Regions from separate parts of the Herbaspirillum sp. Her4 genome, predicted to be linked through region 2. Evidence: riboswitches for the same ligand, from Rfam matches in the RefSeq annotation. Region 2 holds a riboswitch; the other holds the start of a gene.
The links. A riboswitch is a leader RNA that binds a small molecule or an ion and turns the genes downstream of it on or off. The one in region 2 is predicted to bind fluoride.
Positions count from the first base shown of each region.

Region 1: another riboswitch for fluoride. It lies ahead of ACWFUC_RS18335 (voltage-gated chloride channel family protein); the one in region 2 lies ahead of ACWFUC_RS17635 (voltage-gated chloride channel family protein).

Region 1 covers NZ_CM176330.1:4,036,791-4,043,915, forward strand. Annotated here, with positions in the region: gene queD (6-carboxytetrahydropterin synthase QueD) at 1-398, opposite strand, end outside; gene queE (7-carboxy-7-deazaguanine synthase) at 505-1,140, opposite strand; gene ACWFUC_RS18320 (DUF72 domain-containing protein) at 1,296-2,210, opposite strand; gene ACWFUC_RS18325 (cupin domain-containing protein) at 2,351-2,725, shown strand; gene ACWFUC_RS18330 (tetratricopeptide repeat protein) at 2,745-3,569, shown strand; fluoride riboswitch at 3,635-3,708, shown strand; gene ACWFUC_RS18335 (voltage-gated chloride channel family protein) at 3,798-5,114, shown strand; gene ACWFUC_RS18340 (PCC domain-containing protein) at 5,422-6,288, shown strand; gene ACWFUC_RS18345 (response regulator) at 6,636-7,004, opposite strand; gene ACWFUC_RS18350 (chemotaxis protein CheX) at 7,081-7,125, opposite strand, start outside.
Region 2 covers NZ_CM176330.1:3,889,607-3,896,731, forward strand. Annotated here, with positions in the region: gene ACWFUC_RS17605 (class I SAM-dependent methyltransferase) at 1-1,227, opposite strand, end outside; gene ACWFUC_RS17610 (hypothetical protein) at 1,656-1,868, opposite strand; gene ACWFUC_RS17615 (hypothetical protein) at 1,910-2,137, opposite strand; gene ACWFUC_RS17620 (DUF190 domain-containing protein) at 2,208-2,528, opposite strand; gene crcB (fluoride efflux transporter CrcB) at 2,539-2,916, opposite strand; gene ACWFUC_RS17630 (DUF190 domain-containing protein) at 2,913-3,269, opposite strand; gene ACWFUC_RS17635 (voltage-gated chloride channel family protein) at 3,262-4,602, opposite strand; fluoride riboswitch at 4,677-4,750, opposite strand; gene ACWFUC_RS17640 (COG4280 domain-containing protein) at 4,803-5,792, opposite strand; gene ACWFUC_RS17645 (Chromate resistance protein ChrB) at 5,830-6,378, opposite strand; gene ACWFUC_RS17650 (endonuclease/exonuclease/phosphatase family protein) at 6,550-7,125, opposite strand, start outside.

The sequences.
Region 1 (7,125 bases), 150 kb from region 2:
AGCTTCTGCAGATGCAGGCCGGTGCCGTAGCGGTCCTTGTAGGCTGCCTTGAGGATGGCGAAGGCTTCGCGGGCCAGGTTTTCGACCGTCGGGATGCTGCCGATGATGACCGTCTTGTGGCCCGGCAGGCTGGCCAGGAAGTCGCGGACCGGCGCGTCCTTTTCATAGACCAGGAAGGCATGGTCCCAGACATCGACCAGGTGCTCCTTGGCCAGGGCCTTGATGTCGGAGAAGTCCATGATCATGCCGTTGTCGGAATTGCCCTCGATGTCGATGACCGCGCCGGTCAGGGTGATTTCCAGCGTATAGCGGTGGCCGTGCAGGTTGCGGCACTGGCTCTTGTGGTCCGGAATGCGGTGGCCGGCGTCGAATTCGAGTTTGCGGGTGATGGTGAGCATGAATGTTTCTTCGAGGATGGCCGCCGCACAAGCCGTGCAGCAGGCCGGGTGAAGCCATTGTAATCACGCGGCGCAGCGCCGCATGAAGAAAAAAGCAAAAAATCGGTCAGGGGATATTGAGCAGCTTGTGGGTCTGGATGCTCAGTTTCCACTTGGGGTTGTTCTTGACCATCTCGATGGCCAGGCGCGTATTGGCGGCCGCCTGCAGGCCATCCATGGGTTGCAGCAGGAAGTGCTGGAAATCCAGCTTTTCATATTCGTCCAGCGGCTGGCCAGGCTGCGGCACCACCACTTTGAGTTCGCTGCCGCGTTTGACCTTCAGTTCCGAGCCCATCTTGGGGCTCACGCAGATCCAGTCCACGCCCTGCGGCACCTCGATGGTGCCATTGGTCTCAATGGCGATCTCAAAGCCGACCGCATGCATGGCCTCGATCAGGGCCGTATCCAGTTGCAGCAGGGGCTCGCCGCCGGTGAAGACGACGTATTTGCTGGCCGTATGGCGGGCCGGCCAGAAGCTGTTGATCTTGTCGGCCAGCTCAGCCGCCGACTTGAACTTGCCGCCGTTCTCGCCATCGGTGCCGACGAAATCGGTATCGCAGAACTGGCAGATGGCGCGGGCGCGGTCTTCCTCGCGGCCGGTCCAGAGGTTGCAGCCCGAAAAACGGCAGAACACCGCCGGACGGCCGGCGTGCGCGCCCTCGCCTTGCAAGGTATAGAAGATTTCTTTGATGCTGTAAGTCACGATATGAAGGCGAAAGGCAGGCGCAAGGCCGCACCGGGATGAATTCACGCGGCGGGCTTCAGCAATTCAGCAAACTTCACTAAGTCACTGATATTGCAGCCCATTTTGTCCGCATCAGGGGCAGTATTATAGCCGCTCCTCGAGGCCGGTTCACCTCATCGATCCTCATCGAGCATGTGGCCGGGCGGCGGCAAGTCCAGCTTCAGGCCCAGGCGGTCGATCAGGCGGCGCGCGTCAAAGGGGGCCTTGACCTTCATATCGTTATCAAAATAACAGTAAATGTCGCGACTGGCCCGCTTGCGCGGCGCGCTCCCCGAGATGCGCGGCCCATCTTCCGGCTGACCGCCGCTGGCCCAGGCCCGGATGCGCTCGGCCCAGGCGTCGATGGCTTCATCGCTGTAACCGCTCTGGTACAGGCGCTTGTCGCCATGCAGGCGCAGGTACATGAAATCAGCCGTCACGTCCTCCTGATAGGGCCATTTCTTGGGCGCATCCGCGACGACCAGCGCGACCTTGTATTTGCGCAGCAGCTTGATGAAGGATTCATCCACGAAGCTGTCATGACGAATTTCCATGGCATGGCGCAGCTTGCGCTTGCGGTCGACATCCAGCGCCACCCTGCCCTCCATGCGCGGCTCATGGCCACGCGCCAGCCGCTGCGCCGCCTCGGTATCGTGCGGCAGCAGGCTAAGGAAGTGTTCCAGTGGCTCCGGGTCGTAGCGAAAGCTGGGCGGGAATTGCCACAGGAAGGGGCCGAGCTTTTCTTTCAGGTTCAGTACGCCGGAGGCGAAGACATTGGCCAGAGCGCCATCAATATCCTGCAGCCGGCGCGTGTGCGTGATGAAGCGATTGCCCTTGTGGCTGAAAAGGAAGCCGGGCGGCGTTGCTTCATACCAGCGCTGGTAGCTTTCCGGGCGCTGCAGGGCGTAGAAGGAACCGTTGAGTTCGATGCTAGGCAGTACCCGCGAGGCGTAGTGCAGTTCGTCGTCCTGACGCAGCCCCTCGGGATAGAAACTGCCGCGCCACGGCGCATAGCGCCAGCCGGAAATGCCGATCCAGATCTTGCCCATGATGCTCTCCTCGTTCAGATTCTCCTGTCCCGATGTGACCCAAGGCATCCCGCTTGGTGCCAGCCAGCGCGACTGTAGCGGGCCTGCTGCTGTTACACTGCTGGCCTCGCCGTTGACCGCTGCCTGCCCACTTCTTCATCATGTCCGCCACCCCTGCCATCACCCAGTTCCGCCTGAATTCCCCTGCGCCCGAATACGACCACCCACGCGAAGACCGCCGCCTGGAGGGCAATCCGCTGCGCACCACGTGGAATCACTTCACCAATGCCAGCGGAGAAATGAACGCCGGCATCTGGGCCTGCGAAAAAGGCAGCTGGCGCATCGCCTTCGCCCCCAACAAAGATGAATATTTCTGCGTCCTCGAAGGCCGCTGCCGCGTCATCGACGAACAGGGCCATGCGGCCGAAGCGGGTCCGGGCGATGCGATGGTGATTCCGGCGGGATTCAAGGGCGTCTTTGAAGTGCTGGAGCCGGTGCGCAAGCATTACGTCATCGTCGAACGCGCCGCTGGCTGAACAACCACCTGCCCGCGCCATGTCCGCCTCGCCAGCCGCTCCCGACCAGATCATGGGCGCCGCCCTGCAGCACTACAATGCCGGACGTGCCGCAGAAGCCGAACAAGTCTGCCACGCCTTGCTGGCGCTGGTGCCGCAGCATCCGGCGGCCCATCAGCTGCTGGCCATGCTGGCGCTGGACCGGCAGGCGCTGGCGCAGGCGCGGCAACATATCCTGCTGAGCCTGGCACCGCGGCCGGAGCATGTGCCCTCGTTACTCATGGCCGGCCGGATAGCGCTGGCCGAAGGCGATCCCGCCACGGCCGTCCAGTATTTCGACGCAGCGGCACGACATCAGCCTGGACTGAGCCAGGCGCATTTCCACCTCGGCACCAGTTTGTCGGCAGTGGGGCGGCATGCGGAGGCCGTAGCGGCTTTGCGCCAGGCCGTCGCGCTGGCGCCGCAAGCCATGGAAGCCGTCCTCAACCTGGGGAGCGCCCTGCGCGAACTGGGCGCGCTGCCCGCCGCCCGTGAGGCCTTTGAACAAGCGTGCCGGCTGCGTCCCGAGGTAGCCGAGACCTGGTTCAACCTCGGTCTGACGCTGCAGGATATGAAGGAAGGTGCCGCCGCCGTCGACGCCTTTGCCCGCGCGCTGCAACTGCGTCCCGGCTATGCCGATGCCGCGCTCAACCTGGGTGTGGCCCTGCAAGAGATACATCGCATGGACGATGCCCTGCAGGCCTTCCGCACGGCGCTGCGGCTGCAGCCGCAGTGGTTCGGCCGCATCGCCCACGCCCTCACGGCAGGCAGCAGCGGCCGGCTTTGGCTGCACTTGCGTGACCTGGAAGCGGCCCTGCGTGGATGATTGACCTATGCACTGTCTGCAACAGACAACGCGCCGTTGTCGATGAGCTTCAATCTTGCTACTATCGGGGTCAAGGAGATGGCATTCCTCCTTCAACCGCCACCAACGTCCTGTTGGGGCTGATGATGCCTACAGTGACCTGGCAATCCGGGGCTGTAGGCGTTCGCCTTTCTGCTTCGCGCGCGCTGCACCCGGTGTGCCAGGATGTTCATTCAGCACTCTGGTCACATGAAAAATCATAAACTCCCCGAACAGCTGCACCTGCTGCCTTACATCATCAAATGGTGTCTGATCGCCAGCCTGATCGCCGCCCTTGCCGGATCGGCATCGGCCTTCTTCCTCTTCGCGCTGGACTACGCCACGCACTGGCGTGAAACCCATCCGTGGATCATCTGGTTGCTGCCGCTGGGCGGTTTTGCGGTCGGCTGGCTGTACCTGAAGACCGGCAAGCCGGTGGAAGCCGGCAACAACCTGCTGATCGATGAAATCCACGATCCGAAAAAGGTGATCCCGCTGCGGATGGCGCCGCTGGTGTTGTTCGGCACCGTGATGTCGCACCTGTTCGGTGCTTCCGTGGGCCGTGAAGGCACGGCCGTGCAGATGGGCGGCGCGCTGGCCGATCAGCTGACCACGGTGCTGCGTCTGCGCACGGAAGACCGGCGCATTCTCCTGATGGCCGGCATCAGCGCCGGGTTTGCGTCGGTCTTCGGCACGCCGATGGCCGGTGCATTGTTCGGACTGGAAGTGCTGGCCATCGGCCGCATGCGCTATGACGCCATCCTGCCCTGCTTCGTGGCGGCCATTGCGGCCGATCAGGTCGGGCTGGCCTGGGGCGTGCATCACACCCACTACCACATGGGCGGCGTGGTACCGGTCGCGCTGTGGAGCGTGGCGGCGGTGATCGCGGCCGGTGTGGTCTTCGGGCTGGTCGGCATGGTGTTTGCCAACAGCACGCACCGGCTATCGGCCTTCATGAAGCGTCACGTCAGCTATGCGCCGCTGCGACCGTTCATCGGCGGCGCCATCGTTGCGGTGGCGGTGTGGGCGCTGGGTACGCAACGCTACATCGGCCTCGGCATCCCGGTGATCGTGGAAGCCTTCCAGCAACCGCTGGCCCCTTGGGATTTCCTGGGCAAGATGGTCTTCACGGTGACCTCGCTGGGCACCGGTTTCAAGGGCGGCGAAGTCACACCGCTCTTCTATATCGGCGCGACAGTGGGCAATGCGCTGGCCCCCCTGCTGCATCTGCCATTTTCGATGCTGGCCGGGATCGGCTTCGTGGCGGTCTTTGCGGGCGCGGCCAATACGCCGATTGCCTCCACCATCATGGCCGTCGAATTGTTCGGGCCGGAGATCGGTCCGTTTGCGGCGCTGGCTTGCGTGGTGGCCTATCTGTTCTCCGGACATACCGGCATCTATCATGCGCAACGCGTGGGACAGGGGAAGTATCTGTCGCTGCCGGAAGGCTTGAAGATCGGCGAGATTGGCGCCTACAGGGCGCGGCGCCAGGCGGAGCGGGAGCAGGAGAGTATCGGCGAGAAGTGATGTGAGGCCGGGCCGGTACCCTGTCTCGTGCAGCGGGAGGCGGACAGCATAACTGTACAGTGCGCTGTATCGGGACTGTAATGGTCATTTCCTCCATCTGTACTGCTGATCGAGCCAGAGGTGTCCGCAGAAGTGTCAGCACTCATTGTGAGTGACCATATGCAGTTGCAAACTTCATCTGCGTGCTGACGGATTAAAAACATTCACCGGCACCCCGCCACCGAACGCGCGATAATCCCCGAACTCAACCAGCCCCGACGGCCCCTCAAAGCCGCACCGCCTGCAGCCCAGCTGCCAAGGAGACCGCATGACAGCCGCACCCGCCTTCGCCCGCACCGTCCGCCACCCCGGCCCGCCCGACCCGCAGCGCATCGTTACCCTGTCCGGTCCGGCGATGCATCTCGATTTCACCCTCGAAGCCGGCATGAACCTGCGTGACGCCATCAGCATTCCGCTGGCACGCGCGGGCCTGGATGGCGGTACCGTGCGCTTCGCCAACCTCCCTGTCTCCCCCCTTCACTTCCTCATGCCTGCACTGGCGGTGGATGACCAGCACGCCGCTTTCTACAGCGCGCCACAGGCGATGGAAGAAGGAACGGTGATCGAATACGCCTGCGCCACCGCCGGACGCAAGGACGGCGAGCCTTTCGTGCACTGTCACGCCATCTGGCGCGGCCGCGATGGCCAGCGCCAGGGTGGTCACCTGATGATGGAAAAAACCGTGGTCGGCGCCAGTACGCCCGCGCAAGCCTGGGGTCTGCACGACGCCACCATGGCGACTCGCTACGATCCCGAGACCAATTTCACCCTGTTCTACCCTACCCGGCTGAGCGACCAGCCCCTCTCAGCGAGTGGAAAACGCTTGGTACTGGCACGCATCCGCCCCGACCAGGATCTCACCATCGCCGTCGAACAGGCCTGCGCGGAGCAGGGCATGCGCAATGCCGTCGTGCGCGGCAGCGTGGGCAGCATCATCGGGGCGGAATTTGAAGACGGACGCGTGCTGGAAGACCGTGCCACTGAAATCCTGATCCGCTCGGGCGAAGTGCGTGATGGAGTCGGCCGCCTGGACATCGGCCTCATCAATCCCCAAGGTCAGGTCTGTGAAGGCGTGCTCAAGCGCGGCAGTAATCCCGTGCTGATCTGTTTCGAACTGGTGCTGGAAGAGAAGTGATTCGAGCCAGCTTGTGCTGCGCCAGCCACTCCCGCAGATCTGCCACGTCCGCCCTCCGGACGCATCGCTGCGAACTGCTCCGCCGTGAGAAGCTGCGTGTCCGGGTCGGCCAGAGCAGCCTTTGTGAGGGCGGCGTTTTCGCGGCGGCCGGGCAGAATCGTTCCTTGCTTGAGTTTCGGCATATCGCTCGGTTTGAAACGGATTGGATCATGAACGGACGATCATTGTAGCCACGTCAAATCACCCAGGACAGTAGTAACGCCGGAAATGAAAACGGCTCGCAAACAAGCGAGCCGATCAAGAATCATGCTGCAGGATCATGAGTTCTCTTTAGCTATCTTATCGACTCAAACACCCACCAGCTTCTTGAACGTCGGCAACACCGCCTCCCCCTTGAAGGGCTTGACGATCCAACCCTTGATACCGGCCGCCTTGCCACGTTCCTTCATGATGGGCGAATTCTCGGTAGTGAGCATGATGATGTTCACAGTGGCATTGCCCAGTTCGCTGCGGATCTTCTCGGCCATGGTCAGGCCATCCATGTTGGGCATGTTCACGTCGGACACCACCAGCTTGATGGCCGGATCGCTCTTGAGCTTGGCCAGGCCATCGCGGCCATCCACGGCCAGGGCCACGTCCAGGCCATTTTTCTTGAGGAAGTCACCGACTTCGGCGCGCACGGTGCTCGAATCGTCCACTACCAGGATTTGTGCCATCTTGAATTCTCTCTTTGCTTGATTTGCGTAATTGCTTGAGGGGAAGGTAAACCAATGCCGGTGTGCTGCCCCGGCCTCAGAACAGTTCCAGCTCGCCAGATTCGAACAGCTCTTCCACCGA
Region 2 (7,125 bases):
TGCTTGATGAGGAGGCGAGTCTTCTTTTTGGTAGATATATTTGCGCGACCACGGCAGCGTCTGGGCGCTGTTGCCAGCCTTAGTGCAGATCACCTGATAGAGCGAAATCCAGTCGTGTTCGAAACCATAAGCACTACCGGCCAGGTAGACGCGCCATATGCGGTAATGCTTATCGTCGGTCACATTTTGGATGGCTGCGGTATTTGCTTCGAAGTTGTCGGCCCAGATGCCGCAGGTGCGGGCGTAGTGGCGGCGCAGGTTTTCCACGTCGAAGGCTTCCAGCCCACCTTCCTGCATGGTCTTGAGCACGGTGCTGATGTGCGGAAGCTCGCCGGCGGGGAAGACGTATTTGTCAATGAATTCACCCGCGCCATAAGGTGATTCGCCATTCTCGATGTCGGTACTGGTGATACCGTGGTTCATCGCCATGCCATCATCCGCCAGCAACTTACAGATCTGGGCGAAGTAAACCGGCAGGTTTTTGACGCCGACGTGTTCGAACATGCCCACCGAGGTGATGCGGTCGAAGCTGCCGGTGACATCGCGGTAGTCCTGCAGGCGGATGTCGATGCGGTCCGAGAGCCCGGCGGCTTCGACCCGTTCGCGCGCCAGCGCATACTGGTTCTTCGACAACGTCACTCCCACGCAGTGGGCGCCATACTTCTGCGCCGCGCGCAGCACCAGCGCCCCCCAGCCGCAGCCGATGTCGAGCAGGCTCTGGCCGGGCCTGAGCTGGATCTTTTCCAGGATATGGTCGATCTTCTTCAGCTGGGCGCTGCCCAGGTCCTCGTCGCCATTCTCGAAGTAGGCGCAGGAGTAGACCATGTTCTCGTCGAGGAACAGCTTGTAGAAGTCGTTGGAGACGTCGTAGTGGTACTGGATAGCTTCCGCGTCGCGCTTCTTGGTGTGCGTCACGCTGCGCACCACGCGGCCCAGGCGGCCTTCGGCCTTGAGGGTGTTGGCGGCCAGCGCGTTGGCGACGTTGATGATGTTCTTGACCTTGCCCTCGACTTCGATCTTGCCCTCGACATAGGCTTCGCCGAGGCTGGAGAGCGACGGTGTCAACAGCGAGGTGATGGCCGATGCATGCGGGACTTTCAGGGTGACTTCCGGCACACCGGTACCGAAGTCGTACTGCTGTCCGTTCCACAGCACCAACCGCAGGGGCAGCGCGGATACGTTACGGATGTTTTGTACCCAGGCGTCAAGCTTCTTTTCCCAAAACACGATTTTCCTCCACGTTAGTGATGACTTCTTTAGGCCCTGCCAGGAGTGCTACTTGCGTCAGGGCGGCAATTAAGCAAAAACTCTCCCTTCAAGCTACCGTTTACTCGCAATAAAGACTGCGACGTTAAGTACTTGCAGGATTAAATGCGATTTCCGGACTTATCTCGGTATCGGCCGACTTGTAAGCCAGCCTCCCCTTGGCTGAGCCGCCGCATCTTTCCGCCCAAAGCGCCGAGAAGATGAAACATGACGGTACCCAAGAGCAACAGGTTGTTGTCGGCCCTAGCGGCTTGCCAGTAGGAAGACAGAGCCCAACCGCACCGAAACGTCATAGCGGAAGCATCCAGATGATCCGTGACTTACCCAGTCCAGCATCAGTAAGCAGACTAAAGCGACTGAAGGATCGCTTTAGTCACGCTGGCGAGATTTCAAATGGGGGAGATGCGGCACCAGCTACAGTCACTTCCGATCCAGTGCAATAAGTGCAGGATATGCTGTTCTGCATTTTCACTTCCGAGAAAGAGCGCGCCAACGATTAGCAGAGCGCTTATTAGCAATAGGCTCTCGTGCCACTTCTCCAGGCCAATGGCCAGGCTCTGCTGTTCTTTCTTTGGATGTCGACTCTTCAGCGTAATTGCCATGGTGATCTCCTAAATATGAAAAATTGACGCAATGGTGAGTCTTAGTGCTCACTTGGCGTCGTCTCCTTGCGCTCCTGCGCCCTCCATAAACTCCAGCGACGCCTGGCTGTGACAACCAACCACAGCCAGGTCAACGACGTCAAAATCAATAAGCAAAGTACGACTCTTGGATTTCTGTATTCGAGTTGAGATAGGCCCAACCAACCAGCCAGAATCACGAAGTGGGCGGCTGTCAGCATCCCAATGTGCAGGTTCAGCTTGGCTTTCAAGTCCCGCATCTCCTGGCTGCTTGGCTTCTCTTTTGTCTCCATTATTTCTCCCAGGTTGACCGATGCCGTTTTACTTTGGCGAGCCTATTGCACCAAATTCGACGGCCGTCTTCACGTAAAAAACCGATACACCTTCTGTCTCAAGTCCAGAAAACAGCGTCGTCGAGGTGCGTTCGTCCACGGCGACAACTACTTCGATGGGTTGATCGGCCAGCTCAAAGAAGTGCGCGGAATGTATCCGTCCATCTCGTCCAAATCCTTCGCTTCCAGCCGTGATCGTGCCGCCGTGCGCACCGTTCTCACGCGCGAACTGCAGCAACCATTCGGCCAACGGCTTCCCTTTGTGTTTGCGGTCTTGCTGCGTGAAAAAGGTGATCTGAAAGCCTTTCATGGTGGGCTCCTTAACGTGTCAACATCACTGTGGAAATACCGAGAATCGTCATCAGCAAGGCGCCACCCACGTGCAGGCCAATTGCGCCAATCGCCCATATAAGCCGGCCGCTCTGCAATAAGGAAACAACTTCTGCAGCGAACGTGGAAAAGGTCGTCAGCCCGCCGAGAAAACCGGTAACAATGAACAGGCGCCACTCCGACGCGATCATCGGATGGGTAGCCAGATAGGCGGTAGCCAGCCCGATGAGATAGCCACCGAGCCAGTTGGCTAGAAGCGTACCGGCTGGGATAACGCTGAACATGCCGTTAAACCTGGTGCTGAGCCCCCAGCGGGCGACGCACCCTACGGCGCCTCCCAGACTGATGACAGCGATTGCCTTGATCATGTTTTGTCTCCTGCCTCAAGGGGCAATTCACACCGGAAAAGTACGGCGCGAACCTTGGTCAGCTCCTCATGGTGATCGTGCAGGAACTTGCGCAGTTGCTTTTCCGAGTCAAGCAATTCGAGGCACTGGGGATGGCGCATTGATGAGACATCCGGATGGTGATGACTCATCTTTTCGCCAGGCAGATAGCCGGCCGTCACATGATGCAGGGTGACCTGCGCAATACCTGCGCGATGCGCCACGGCTACCAGGTGATGCGCAAGCGCTGGCGCGGATAGCTTGTGCCAGAATCGGGTGGCTTTCGCCTTGGCAGAAATCGGGAAGTACAGCCGAAGCGCAGTCGTCTCAGTCATGGTCCTGGACCTTCTCTGTCTTAGATTCGGTGGTCTGCTGCTGATGCTCGTTCTTCAGTTTCGCCCGATAGGCGCTGATCTCAGATATCTTCATTCCTTCTGGGTGCGGACGATGCTTTGCATGTCCCACTCGTTGGGCGTGGTAAATGCCGGTATGTCCAGAGAAGAGATAGCTCACGACGCAGGCAAGCGCGGCGAAGGGGCCAATTTCAGGGCCAAACAATTCGATGGCCATGATGGTGGAAGCAATGGGGGTATTGGCCGCACCGGCAAAGACCGCCACGAATCCGATACCCGCCAAAAGGGAAAATGGCAGATGCAGCACCGGCGCCAAGGCATTACCGACGGTGGCGCCGATGTAGAACAGGGGCGTCACCTCGCCACCCTTAAAGCCCGTACCCAACGAGGTGACAGTAAAAATCATCTTGGCCAGGAAATCCCAGGGTGCCACTGGGTGCTGGAAGGATTCCACAATCACTGGGATACCCAAGCCAATGTAGCGATCCGTGCCGACGAGCCATACCGCGATGGCGACGACCAAGCCGCCAATAAACGGTCTCAATGGTGCATAAGAGACGTGGCGCTTCATGAAAGAAGACAGGCTATGGGTCGTGTTGGCGAAGATCATGCCGATCAGGCCGAAGATGATGCCTGCCGCGATCACGGCCGCAACGCTCCAAATCGCGATAGGCGCGCTTCCGGTCATGGAATAGTGGGTGTGATGGACGCCCCAAGCTAACCCAATCTGATCGGCCGCAATGGCAGCCACAAAGCAAGGGAAAATGGCGTCATAGCGCATACGCCCGATGGCCAAGACTTCCAGCCCGAAGATGGCACCGGCCATGGGTGTACCAAAGACCGACGAGAAGCCTGCACTTATCCCGGCCATTAGCAAAATGCGGCGGTCTTCGTGCCGCATCTTAAAGAGATGCGTCAACTGGTCAGCCAGCGCACCGCCCATCTGCACGGCAGTACCTTCTCGGCCCACCGAGGCACCGAACAGGTGCGACATCACGGTGCCAAACAGGACCAGCGGTACCATCCGTAGTGGCACCACTTTCTTCGGGTCGTGAATTTCGTCAATCAGCAGGTTGTTGCCAGCCTCGACCGGCTTGCCCGTATGGAGATAGAGCCAGCCAACAACGAAGCCGCCCAACGGCAGGAGCCAGATGATCCAGCCATGGCTTTCCCTCCAATGCGTGGCGTATTCGAGCGCGAACAAGAAGAATGCAGATGCGGTGCCCGCCAGGGCGGCAATCAAGCTGGCGATGACGCACCATTTTCCGATGTACGGAAGCAGATCAAGTTGTTCGGGGTGTTTGTAGTGTTTCATGCTGCCAGGGATTGAAGTAATCGGCCTGGCGAGCAGAACTATAAAGGCGAATGCCTACAGTCCTGGGTTACCAGGTTACTGTAGGCATCATCAGCCCCAACAGAATGTTGGTGGCGGTTCGAGGAGGAATGCCATCTCCTTGGAACAGATACTAGCAAGTTTCGATTTAAAGAACAACCGATGTTTGCCTCGCTGTTGTCTTATCTTGACGACGCTCTAATCGCGCTGGCGGCCAGGATAATGGCCAGCCCGGTTGAAAACAGGCTGGCCGCAAGTTCCATTGGTGCCGATACAATCGCCATTGCTCCCCAGCCCACTGCGATCCAGGCAAGCGTACCTCCTGCCAGTACGCCATCATCAACGAACATGGCTACCAGCTCGATCCAGATCGTAGCCAGCCACCCGGGATTGCTGGCCACAGCCTTCTTTTGTGTCGCCCGGGTCGAAAGGATGCGGCTCGCGCGTCTTTTTCTGCAAGCCCACAGAACAACGTGAGCAATAGCAAAATATCCGACGATGAGGGCAATCAAAATCAGGTCCTCCCCTGGCCATTCGATACGGATACCTTCCCCGACCCAGAATGTTCCGAAAGCCGCCAGGAGAATGCCGACGCCGAACTTCAGGGTGTTTTCCGGAATATTCGCCAAGGGGCGGTGGAGCCACAGTCCCAACAGAATGACCGCGAGCAAGGCTGCCAACGCGCCGATGGACGCCGGCAGCATGAGTTGCCCGCTTGCGCCGATGGCAATGACGATGAAGACCACTTCAATGCCTTCCAGCATCACAATCTTGAAAGCGGTGAGGAAGGCACCTTTGTCCCAGGCATTCTTGGAAGGCATGTCCTGGCGGAGAAGTGCTGTTTCCTTTTGATAGGCCGCTGTTTCGTCATGCAGTGGTATGACACCGGCCGAGCGCAGGATGGCCTTGCGCAGCCAGCGTAGCCCAAACATCAACAACAAGGTGCCGATGACAAGCTGGATAATTGGCAGGGGAATGGCTGCCAGCGATTTCCCGAAGAAGACGACCATCAGAAGCAAAATGCCTAGGGCGCTGACGGTGCCAGCAATAGCCGGTCGCCATCCTCGGACGGTGCCGACCGCCAATACGACGGTCAGCGCCTCTACAAATTCGACCAATGAGGCCATAAACGAAGCGAGCACTGTAGGTGCAAGATGAGCCAGATTTAGCATTTAAATCTACCTTTCAGCGTGGAGATGAGTGAAGGAGTCAGCCGTCATTGAGGCGCGAGTTTTCCCGTTGGAAGACGGTGTTCGCGTATTCATCCAGAAGCTGCTCGCAGAACGAAAGGCGCTTGGCGGCATCTTCGCCCTTGGGGGCGTTGCAGAAATCCAGCTTGCGGATTTTCTCCAGCCAATTCTTGAGTTTTTTGAGATCTTCCTCGTTCTCTTGCAACTCAGCGTAGGTGAAATGTTCCTCGGCTGTTTCCTTGGCAATTTCCTTTTCGAAGTCGTTGCACTTATCGAGAAACTCTTCGTATTCCTCGTCGCGATCTTGGTTGAATCGCTGTGTTAGGAGCTGTTCCTGATGATCGTCAAGACCAACCGCCTCTAATACGAAAGCCTCTCCAGCATTCGTGACGATATCGTTTTGGAGCATGCGGAGGATGCGTTGATGCTCCGCGTTATTTGGGATCACGCACACGCTGCTTTGCAGGTACACCGCCCCACAGGCTTTGATTTTGCGCCAGACTGCCACTCTGGCTTTGGCGGGTTCCGGAGGGATCTTATAGCTGAGGAGAAGCCAGTTTGCTTTCATAGGTACTTTCAGTTCAGAAGATGGGTGATCGCTCGCTCAAGCAGGCGCTTAACCCATGGTGGGCGCTCGTGAGGCTCAAGCTTGCTGCCATCGATTGGTCGTTCCCGCCGGCTAGGTCGGTTAAGCCTGGCTCGCTCTACCAATGTAGGAAGAAACATGCGCATTTCTCCATCAAGAGAGATCGAAGCTGGTGAGTACCGGATAGTGGTCGGAGGCAACATCAGTGCTGCTATTACGGATGACTTCGTAGCTCCGCGCCATCAGCGCCAATGCGCGGGTAGCGAACACGTAATCACACCGCATGGTTGGAAATTCGCTGCGCGGGTAGCAACGTGTCGGTACGGTGGGTGTCTTGTGAAGGTCCAACGCGTTACCGATATCTATCCATCCTGCCGCGTCAAGATGGGATGTGACGCTCCGATCAATCTCCTTGAGGTCAACACCCAGATACCTGGATCGATGATGGTCGGGAAGCTTGTTCCAGTCCTCGGGCGTATCGTCGTACTGCGACGCAGAATTAAAATCGCCGGCAATCAGTGCGAGGCTGTCTGGCGCCGCCTGCACGGCCAGGTAAGCCGCCTCGCGCTGTCGCAATGTCGCCCCATTAGGGCATAGGTGCACGTTGTAGACGGTCAGCGGCCGTTCGATGCCCGGCACATGCACCACCAATGCCCCCATGGCGTGATGAAAGTGAGCGGCGTCCGAGGTGAATCGGATCGGCTTGAGCGGCTCACGAATGAAGGTCAC